2 regions of the Propionimicrobium sp. BV2F7 genome follow, and region 1 is predicted to be linked to the other one. Evidence: riboswitches for the same ligand, from Rfam matches in the RefSeq annotation. Region 1 holds a riboswitch; the other holds the start of a gene.
What was found. A riboswitch is a leader RNA that binds a small molecule or an ion and turns the genes downstream of it on or off. The one in region 1 is predicted to bind cobalamin.
Positions count from the first base shown of each region.

Region 2: another riboswitch for cobalamin. It lies ahead of cobI (precorrin-2 C(20)-methyltransferase); the one in region 1 lies ahead of HMPREF1255_RS05960 (iron ABC transporter permease).

Region 1 covers NZ_AZIS01000004.1:350,291-355,099, forward strand. The annotation lists gene HMPREF1255_RS05945 (L-lactate dehydrogenase) at 1-203, opposite strand, end outside; gene HMPREF1255_RS05950 (ABC transporter ATP-binding protein) at 218-976, opposite strand; gene HMPREF1255_RS05955 (ABC transporter substrate-binding protein) at 976-1,971, opposite strand; gene HMPREF1255_RS05960 (iron ABC transporter permease) at 1,985-3,049, opposite strand; cobalamin riboswitch at 3,083-3,213, opposite strand; gene HMPREF1255_RS09430 (Rib/alpha-like domain-containing protein) at 3,331-4,809, opposite strand, start outside.
Region 2 covers NZ_AZIS01000005.1:53,131-57,939, reverse strand. The annotation lists gene malQ (4-alpha-glucanotransferase) at 226-2,157, shown strand; cobalamin riboswitch at 2,252-2,380, shown strand; gene cobI (precorrin-2 C(20)-methyltransferase) at 2,422-3,156, shown strand; gene cobM (precorrin-4 C(11)-methyltransferase) at 3,153-3,968, shown strand; gene cbiE (precorrin-6y C5,15-methyltransferase (decarboxylating) subunit CbiE) at 3,993-4,652, shown strand; gene cobJ (precorrin-3B C(17)-methyltransferase) at 4,661-4,809, shown strand, end outside.

The DNA of each region.
Region 1 (4,809 bases):
ATGAGCGCCTCGGGCACGAACTGGCCACCGTGGATAAGGTCGAGGGCTTCTGCGCGGACCTTAGGCCCGTTGATGTCCTCGAGAACGATGTGCCTGGCGACGCCTTCGATCATCGCCGCGTATGCCAGCGACGAACCGACCGCACCGGCACCGACAATAGAGAGTTTTGAACCTTCTCGACGGCTGTCAATGTTTGAAATCATCGTTTTCCTCACTCTTATGGGCGGTTATCAAATAGCAGGTTCACACGGCCGCCGGATTCAACCGTGCGAACCTTGAGCCCATAAATAGGCTCCAAAATTTGGGGGGTGAAAACTTGAGTGGGAGTTCCTCTGGCAGCAACCTTACCGCCATCGAGGAGGATTATCTGGCCGCAGCACCGAGCCGCCAGGTTTAGATCGTGAAGCACAATTACCGTAGTCCGCCCGAGCTCCGAGATCAGGTCTAGAAGCGCGAATTGATGCCGCAGATCTAGGTGGTTGGTCGGTTCGTCCATCAGCAGGTGCGAGGACTGCTGGGCGATCGCGCGGGCGATCATCACGCGCTGACGCTCACCGCCGGAAAGATTTGTGACTAGCCGATCGGCTAGGTCTGTAAGTTCGACACGAGCCATCGCTTCGTCGACGAGGCTCTGGTCGGCGTCGTCGCCGTATCCAATCAGATGCCGGCTAGCCAGCCTGCCGAGGCCGACGGCATCACGAACGGTCAGCGGCAAAACCGCATCGCGTTCCTGAGCCACCACGGCTATTTGTTTGGCGATTTCTCGCCTACTCAGCTCGGCAATGTTTTTGCCGTCCACCAGCACTTCACCAGTGTCTGGCTTCAGAGCATTGTGTAGCGCCATCAGAAGGGTAGATTTTCCGCACCCGTTGACGCCGACTACGCCAACCACCTCGCCGTCAGACACGCTAAAGCTAACGTCGGAGATAATCCGACGTTTTCCACGGCTGACGGAGAGGCGGTTGACAGTAATCATTACTTCTTCAGCAGCTCTCCGAGCTTGACGGCGCCGTCAACAGACAGGGTTGTCGGCGGGTCGGTGAGGACGAACGGCAGGTAGACGATCTTGTCATTCTTCACAGCCTGCAGGCCGTCAGCACCGGCGTAACCCTTGAGGATCGCCTTGGCTTCCTCCGGCGTGGAGGAGTCGGCCATCAGCACGATCCACTCGGGGTCCTTTTCGAGAAGGGATTCCATGGATGCGTCGAATACGCGCTCCTTGGAGTCGTCGTAGACGTTCTTCAGGCCATTGGCTTCGAAGATCGGCTGAACCATGGAGCTGGTTCCGTAGGTGTAGAACTCGGTGGATCCCGGCATCACGAACAGCGCTGCGGCATTGGCCTTGCTGCCGGAAGGAGCTGCCTTCTTGACATCCTCGAGGCGCTTGGCAACCTTGTCCTTAACCTCCTTGGCCTTGTCCTGAACGCCGAACATGGTGGCGATCTTGTCGATCTCGTTGTAGACGAGATCGTAAGACGCGTGATCGGTGGTGTAGCCCGGACACATCGCGTCGGGCGAGTACAGCGGAACACCGGATGCCTTCAGCTTTTCACGGTCGGCGCCCTCGTCATAACCGAAGACGACGTCGGGGTTTACAGACAGCGCGGCCTCGGTGGACACTTTTGCGCCGCCGGTGCCGGTGTCGCCGGCCTCAAGTTGCGGGATGGCGTCGAGAGCCTTGTTCATTTCGGGGTAGCTCTCGTCGATGCGGCGGTTACCGGACTTGGCGACTACTTTGTCGGCCAGGCCTAGGTCGTAGAGGATTGAGAAGTCGGTTTCAGAGAGCAACAGAATGCGCTCCGGAGCCTTCTCGAATTCCAAAGTCTCGTTGCAGCTTTGAATCTTGGCAGGGAATCCTGCCTGCGCGGCGGACGATGCCGGAGCTGAAGACTCGCTTTCAGCATTGTTACTGGAACATCCGGTGAGAGCAAGACCGAGCGCTAGCGCTCCGGCGATGAGTTGTTTCCTCATTCTTTTTCCTTTCTTAACTTGCACGCCGTTGCCTCTTAATGAGGACTACTAAACAAGGCGCACCAATTAAACCTGTGATTACCCCGATCGGTAGCTCTGCAGGAGCAAATGCGACGCGGGCGATTGCATCCATCCAAACCAGGAACAGCGATGAAGCGAGTGCTGATCCGAGCACTAGGAAGCGATGTGAATATCCGATGAATGATCGAATGACGTGCGGCACGATCAGCCCGACAAAGCCAATTCCGCCTGCCGCCGCCACTGCTATTGCCACTGAAGCCGAAACGATAATCAGCATGACGACCCGCATCCTCGATGCATTCACTCCCACCGACTCGGCCGTTCTGTCTCCGCTCGCCAGAGCGTCGAGGATCGGGCCGCAGAAGAACATCACAGCCGTGAAAACCACGGCAACGATCACTAACAGCGGGAGTTGCGGCCACTGTGCGCGAGCCAACGACCCAAGCATCCAGAACATAACGGCCTGCGATGTTTCGGGGCTGCCAGAAGAAAATATGAGCAGGTTCGTTACTGCCTGAAAACCGAAGCCAGCTGCAAGACCTGCGAGTATAAGCTGCAGTGGCGTCGAGCCTTGACCGGCGACTGCCATCACCATCAGCGTAGCTATGAGTGCTCCCGCGAAAGCCATGCTGCCCGTGACCATGTAGTTGGACGCGCCGAGCACGATAATCGAAAGCGCCGCGCCAGTCGATGCACCGCTAGAAACGCCGAGCACGTAAGGCTCCGCCAGCGGGTTACGCACCAACGCCTGCAGAACGACACCCGCAACGCCCAGAATCGCGCCAACAGCCAGCCCAGCAATGATTCTTGGGACACGATTCTGCCAGACGATCGCATCGATGGCTGGCGTCCAGGTTTTATCGACGTTGAAACCAAGATGATCGAGTGTGACACCAACGATGTCTGGGATGCTCACGTTTGCTGACCCGAAAACTATGGAAAGCAGCGGGGTGAGGACCATCAAGAGCAGCAGAATTACAAGACGCACATTGCGCTTGCGTTTATTTTTTCTCCGCCTCAGGATTGTGCTCCCCTTGGCGGTAGCACTTTCCTGCATTCGGTTACTTTCGGTCGGGCCGGTTCGCGCGGCTAATGATACCTGCCGGTTAGAGGTCGGACTCGACTTACGTCTTACCGTTGCGCGTCAGTTTTGGGTTCTCACCAAATTCCCTGTACCGGCTATTAGGCAAGTTCGGATTGCCTAACAAATAGATATTCTTACACTACTTAACAGTTTTAGCAATGAATCACGCCTTGTTACGGCCAGTTGTTTCCAAACAAGAAGTTTGGGCCGCCCCAAGTGGGACGGCCCAAACCTCTTTATTTAGCTAGCAGCTGTTAGTGCTTGCGACGACGGATCGCGTAAGCGCCAGCACCAGCGGCAATCAGACCAAACGCTGCGATAGGCAGTGCGTCGGCGCCGGTGGTCGGCAGACCAGCCTTTGCCTTCTTCTTGAACTTCTTAGCCTTCTTGCCCGGGTCGTTCGGGTCAAGCGGGTCGGTGCCGTTGGCAATCTCGTCACCGTCGTTGATTCCGTCACCATCGGTGTCAGCCACGTTCGGGTTGGTAGGCTTGCCGCCATTCTTGGCGCCAGTGACCTCGTCACCGTCAGTCAGGCCGTCGCCGTCAGTGTCCGGGTTCAGCGGGTTGGTGTTACCAGGCTTGCCGTTCGGGTCGAACTTGTCGTTCTTGAACGGGTTCTTGGTGCCGTTGACCTCGTCGCCATCGTTGATGCCGTCGTTGTCGGTATCGGCCTTCAACGGGTCGGTGCCGGTAGCACCGTCCTTGTTGACCTTCGGGTTACCCTTGTCGTCCTTAACGGCATTACCGTTCTCGTCGACGTCGGTGCCAGCCTCCTGGCCATCATTCAGACCGTCGCCATCGGTGTCACCCTTGTTTGGGTCGGTGCCGATGTTCTTTTCGCGACCGTCAGAGATGCCGTCACCATCAGTGTCAGCCTTCTTCGGATCGGTATTGGTGGCGTTGTCCTTATTGACCTTAGGAGTACCGTCATCATTCTTGGTCGGGTTGCCCTTATCGTCAATATCGGTACCGGCCTCTTCACCATCCTTCAGACCATCACCATCAGTGTCGTCATTCTTAGGATCGGTACCAAGGTCCTTCTCACGACCATCAGAAACTCCGTCATTGTCGGTGTCGGGATTCTTCGGGTTGGTGCCGTCCTTCTTCTCATCCTCGTCCTTGACGCCGTCGTTGTCGTCGTCATCATCTTTAACGTCGGGGGTGCCGTCGTTGTCGGAATCGAGCTGGAAGATAGCCTCAGCCTCGTCGGCAGTTGCGCCGTCGGGGTAGGTGACTACAACAGGAACCTTAACCTCTTCAGCGGTGTCGCCCTTGAGGTCAGCCTTGGCAGGAGCCTTAGCGGTGACAACACCGGTCATAGGATCGACAGTCACAGTCCAGCCTTCTGGGGCCTTCCAGCCGTCCTTGATCTGGTACTTGGTGCCTTCCGGAGCCTTCTTGTCGCCGGCGTAAACCGGAGCGGCAGTCTTGGACTCGCCAGGAGCAACTACAACGGGATCACCGTAACCAGGCTGGTAGTCAGCAACAATCGGGCAGCCGTCCTTGTCGACCTTGGTGCCAGCAGGGGTGTCAGCGCACTTGTCCTTGGAGTTCGGAACACCGTCGTTGTCATCGTCGCCGTCCTTGACGGTAACGGTGGAGGTGTCCAGAACCTTGTCACCGTCCTTGACCTTAACAACGATCTTGTCGCCGTCGTTCAGATTAGCAGGAACCTTGACAACTACGTTGCCATTCTCATCGATGGCACAAGTAGCGCCCTTGTCGGCCTCGCA
Region 2 (4,809 bases), on a different contig from region 1:
AGTTGCAGCAAGGGAAAACTATTACTTAGGTCTAGTGAACCTATAAACAAAACGGATTCATTTCCTATATTTCGGTTATGTAATCATCTAACAAGCAATTGTCTGCAATCATTCATTCGCCATAGGCAACAATTCCGACGATGACTTGCACACATATAGGTGAAGTTGCCAGAACTGATCTGAACTATGGCCAAGCTCAAACAGGTATTCATGTAGGATCGCCACGTGAATAACATTTCATCAGACCACGAAACCCGCGGCATATCGCATAGCGCCACCAGCGCAGACGACGCGCACCGCGGCGAGATCATGTCTCGCGTAGGCCGATATGGAGTAACCAGCGGTTACGTGAATACCAAAGGCGATTGGATCAAGACACCAACAAAGACGTTAGAGCTAGTCGCAAACAGGTTTGATACTTCCGTACCGCTAGACAACGAAAACGGCCCGCTGGTATGCAGCCCGGGTCGCTACCACCCAGAACTCTATGGAACGCTAATCCTAGAGAACGGGCATCACTACCGTGCCGAAGGCCTGGTGGACATGCCCGGATACCACATTCTTTACAACGACGCCGGCGTCCGCCGCTTCGTCATCTGCACGCCTGAAAAAATTCAGACCCCACAGCGTAGTTGGGGTTGGCAGATTCAGCTTTATTCGGCACGCTCCCGCTCTTCTTGGGGCATCGGTGATTTCCGCGACCTCGCGCTGATCTGCCGCATCGCCGCCATGCAGGGCGCGAGCTGCGTGCAGGTCTCGCCAGTCCACGCCATCGGCCCGACCGAGCACCCGCAGGCATCGCCATACTCGCCCGCGTCCAGGATCTTCCTGAACGTCCTACACATCGCACCGGGCGACGTCCTCGGCGCCGAGCATGTAGACCTGACCGACCTCGCGGAGGCAGGCTGCAAGCTAAACAAGGAACGCATGATCGACCGTGCAGCCGTCTGGAAGCTGAAGCGCGAGGCGCTGCTGCGCATCTGGAAGGCCGTCCGAAACGACCCGAACATCGAGCGAGACGCCTGGTTCGAGCAGTGGGGCAAGAAGCTTTCCGACTTCTCCACCTGGTCCGCCATCGCCGAAAAGTACGGCACCGACTGGCGCAAATGGCCGAAGGAATACCAGAATATTTCCTCCGACGCGGTTGCCGAATTCGTCAACGAGAACTCCGACCTCATCGATTTCCACAGCTGGATGCAGTGGGTTGCCCACGTCCAGTACGCTGCCGCTTGCCGCGAGGGTGTAGACGTCATCGCGGACCTGGCCGTTGGTTCCGACTCGGCCTCCCAAGACGCCTGGATCAATCAGGACATCCTCGAGTTCGACTTCGAGATCGGCGCTCCCCCGGATAGCCACAACATCGAGGGTCAGCGCTGGGGCTTGCCGCCGTTCAACCCGCAGAAGCTCGCGGAGGTGGATTTCAAGCCGTTCATCGATATGGTTCGCGCCACCCTGCGCGACGCCGGCGCGATGCGCATCGACCACGTCATGCAGCTCTGGCGCCTCTACTGGGTGCCGGTTTCCGGCAGCGCGGCCGACGGCGTCTACATCCACTACCCGGTGGACGCCATGCTTGCCATCATCAGGCTGGAATGCTACCGCCAGAACAGCTGGGTTGTTGGCGAGGACATGGGCACCGTAGCGGGCGGCGTGCGCGAGACGATGGAAGAAATCGGCATGCTGGGTAACCGCTCCGCAATGCGCACCCCGGTTCGCGAGTTCCCGACCCTGGGAGTGGGCACCAGCTCCACACACGACCAAGTGACGGTCGCCGGCCTAGCAACCGGTTTCGACGTCTCCGAGCTGAAGCGCATCGGCAAGAGCGCAGACTGGGCGCAGGTCGAGAGCACCCGCCAGGTGCTATGCGAGATGGCTCACGTCGACCCGACGAAGCCGCTCAACCAGATCACCCGCGACGACGTCCAGTCGATGATCATCGAGCGCTACCGGATGCTGCGCGACGCACCGAGCCGAGTCGTCCTGCTCAACCTGGACGATGCTGCCAGCGTCAAGGAGCGTCCGAATATGCCCGGCACCATCGACCAGTACCCGAACTGGCGCATCGCGCTGCCCCGCCCGGTGGACGACATCATGACGTCGTCGCTTGCCGACGAGCTGGTCAGCGTCATCGAGCAGGGACGCAAGCTAGATAAATAAGTTAGAAAAAGTATCGGGCCGCAAGATTCTTGCGGCCCGATACTTTTTGCCCCAAATTAACTCTTCATAAGGTTGGGAGTGGTTGGGATATCGCGCTAGGCTTGACGGAGTCGACACGAGTCGACGACGAGACGCTTGCGAAGCCGGTGAGAACCCGGCGCTGTCCCGCAACGGTATCTGCGCGCGGCGCGCAGTTAGCCCGGTCGCCAAGCCGATCGTCCCCACAGCGAAACACCCTCGAGGTTAGGGTGGCTAGGAGATTTAGTGAATTTTCCACGGCTACTTGGCATTGGCGTCGGCCCGGGGGATCCCGATTTAATTACTGTCAAAGCATTGAAGGCGCTGCGCAATTGCGACGTCATTCTTGTGCCATCCACCGAAGCTAGCGGCAGCAATGCCGGGCGCGCGGAGACCATCATCACGGCTGCTTCCCCCGAGATGGCCGAGAAGATCGTGCGCGTGCCGTTCACGATGAAAGACCCAACAGGCGTCACCACCCGCAGAATGACCAACTGGCAGACGTCCGCGGCCGTGGCCATCGAACAGTTCGAGGCGGGCGCCAAGCAGATCGGTTTCGCGACCATCGGCGACCCTTCTGTGTATTCCACGTTCAGCTATCTTGTTGCCAGCGTGCGCGAGAAGATAGAGGTTGAGGTGGAGGTCATCCCCGGCATCACGGCGATGCAGGCGCTCGCGGCCGCCTCGAAGACCCCGCTTTGCGAGGGCGACGAAGTGCTGGCGCTCGTGCCGCTGAAGAAAGGCATCGACCAGCTCGTCGAGGTTTCCGAGGTGGCCGACACCTGCGTGGTTTACAAGGCCGGACGCCACTTCGCCGCGCTGAAAGAGCACCTGAACGAGGTGGGCGAGGACGCCGTCGTCGGCAGCAATGTTGGGCTGCCCGAAGAAGAAATTTCATTGGTCAGCGAGCTGGATGAGGCGCCGTACTTCACCAGCGTTTTGTGGCCGCCGAAGCGCAACGGACTAGGAGAACGACTGTGACTGGCAAGGTAGTTTTCGTCGGTGCGGGCCCGGGTGCCCCCGACTTGATCACGGTGCGCGGCGCCGAGACCATCGCGAACGCGGACATCATCATTTGGGCGTCGTCGCTGGTTAACCCCGAGGTCGTCGCCCGCCACAAGGAGGGCGCAGAGCTGATTGATTCGGCCTCCGCGTCCCTGGAGGACATACTCCCCTACTACGAGCGCGCTCGCGACGAGGGTATTCTGGTTGCTCGCGTTCACACCGGAGACCCCTCCATATATGGCGCAACCGCAGAGCAGCGCCAGGTTCTCGACGAGATGGGCGTGCCCTACGAGACTATCCCGGGCGTATCCGCGTTTTCTGCTGCTGCGGCGATGAGCGACGTCGAGATCACCCTGCCCGAGGTTTCGCAGTCGCTTATCCTGACCCGTCTGGAGGGTGGCCGCACCCCGATGCCGCCGAAGGAAAATGTCCGCGACTTCGCCTCGCACGGCACGACGATGGCGCTTTACCTTTCGGCAGCACGTTCGAAACAACTCCAGGAGGAGTTACTGGCCGGCGGCTACCCCGAGGATACCCCGGTGATTATCGGCTACCAGGTCACCTGGCCCGACCAGTTCATGGTTCGCTGCAAGCTTTCCGAGCTCGAGTCGACTATGAAGGCCCACAAGCTGTGGAAGCACACGGTCATTTTGGTTGGCCCCGCCCTCAGTGAGGAGCGCATGGTTAAACGCTCGCACCTCTACCACCCCGGTTTCAGACACGAATACCGCCCTGCGGACCCGAAGGCCGCAGCGGATCTGCGCGATAAGGGCGCAGAGGCGCTCTGAGCCCGCCGCGCGAAAGGACAACACATGATTACCGTTTACGGATTCATCGCCGAGCCCTCCGAAGAGCTTCGTAGGGACGCCGCAGACGCCGACCTGGTGGTGGGCGGTAGGCGTCACCTGGACGCGCTAGGCGTCGAAGAGGACAAGCGCGTCGTGCTCGGACGCATCGCCCCGGCGATCGACGAGATGAAGAAGGACCTCAACCGAAAGATCGTCGTGGTTGCTTCCGGCGACCCGCTGTTTTACGGAGTCGTGCGACGCATCCGTGCCGCCGGCCTAAAGGTCCGGGTTGTGCCGGTCGTCACCAGCCTGCAGATGGCTTTCGCTGCCGTCGGGCTGCCGTGGGACGACGCCTTGCTGGTTTCCGCACACGGCAACGACCCGGTGCCCGCCTTCGACGCCTGCCGGCGGCACCCGAAGGTCGGCATTCTGACCGACCCGAAGAACACACTGCCACAGATCGTCGAGGCCACCGCGGGCTTGGGCAAGACCTACGTGCTGGCCGAGAAGCTTGGCAACGCCGATGAACAAATCCGCGTCATGAACGAGGCGGAGGCCCGAATGGTCACTGACATCACCTCGCCGAACGTCGTCCTGGTGCTCGACCACCACCCCGATGAGCCAGAAGCTCTCGGCGAACAACACCCCATCGTCGGTGGCTTCGACGCCGTACCGCAGATCTAGGAGAACAATTGAGCGACAAAATCATTGGCCAGGTAGCCACCTCGCCCGCAGCGCAGGCCCGGGCTGCCCAACTCGACGAGGTACTAGGCGAAACCAAGCACTACTTCGGCAAGTCCGGCGAAGGTCTGCGCACTGCTTGGGAAGAATGCGATCTGAT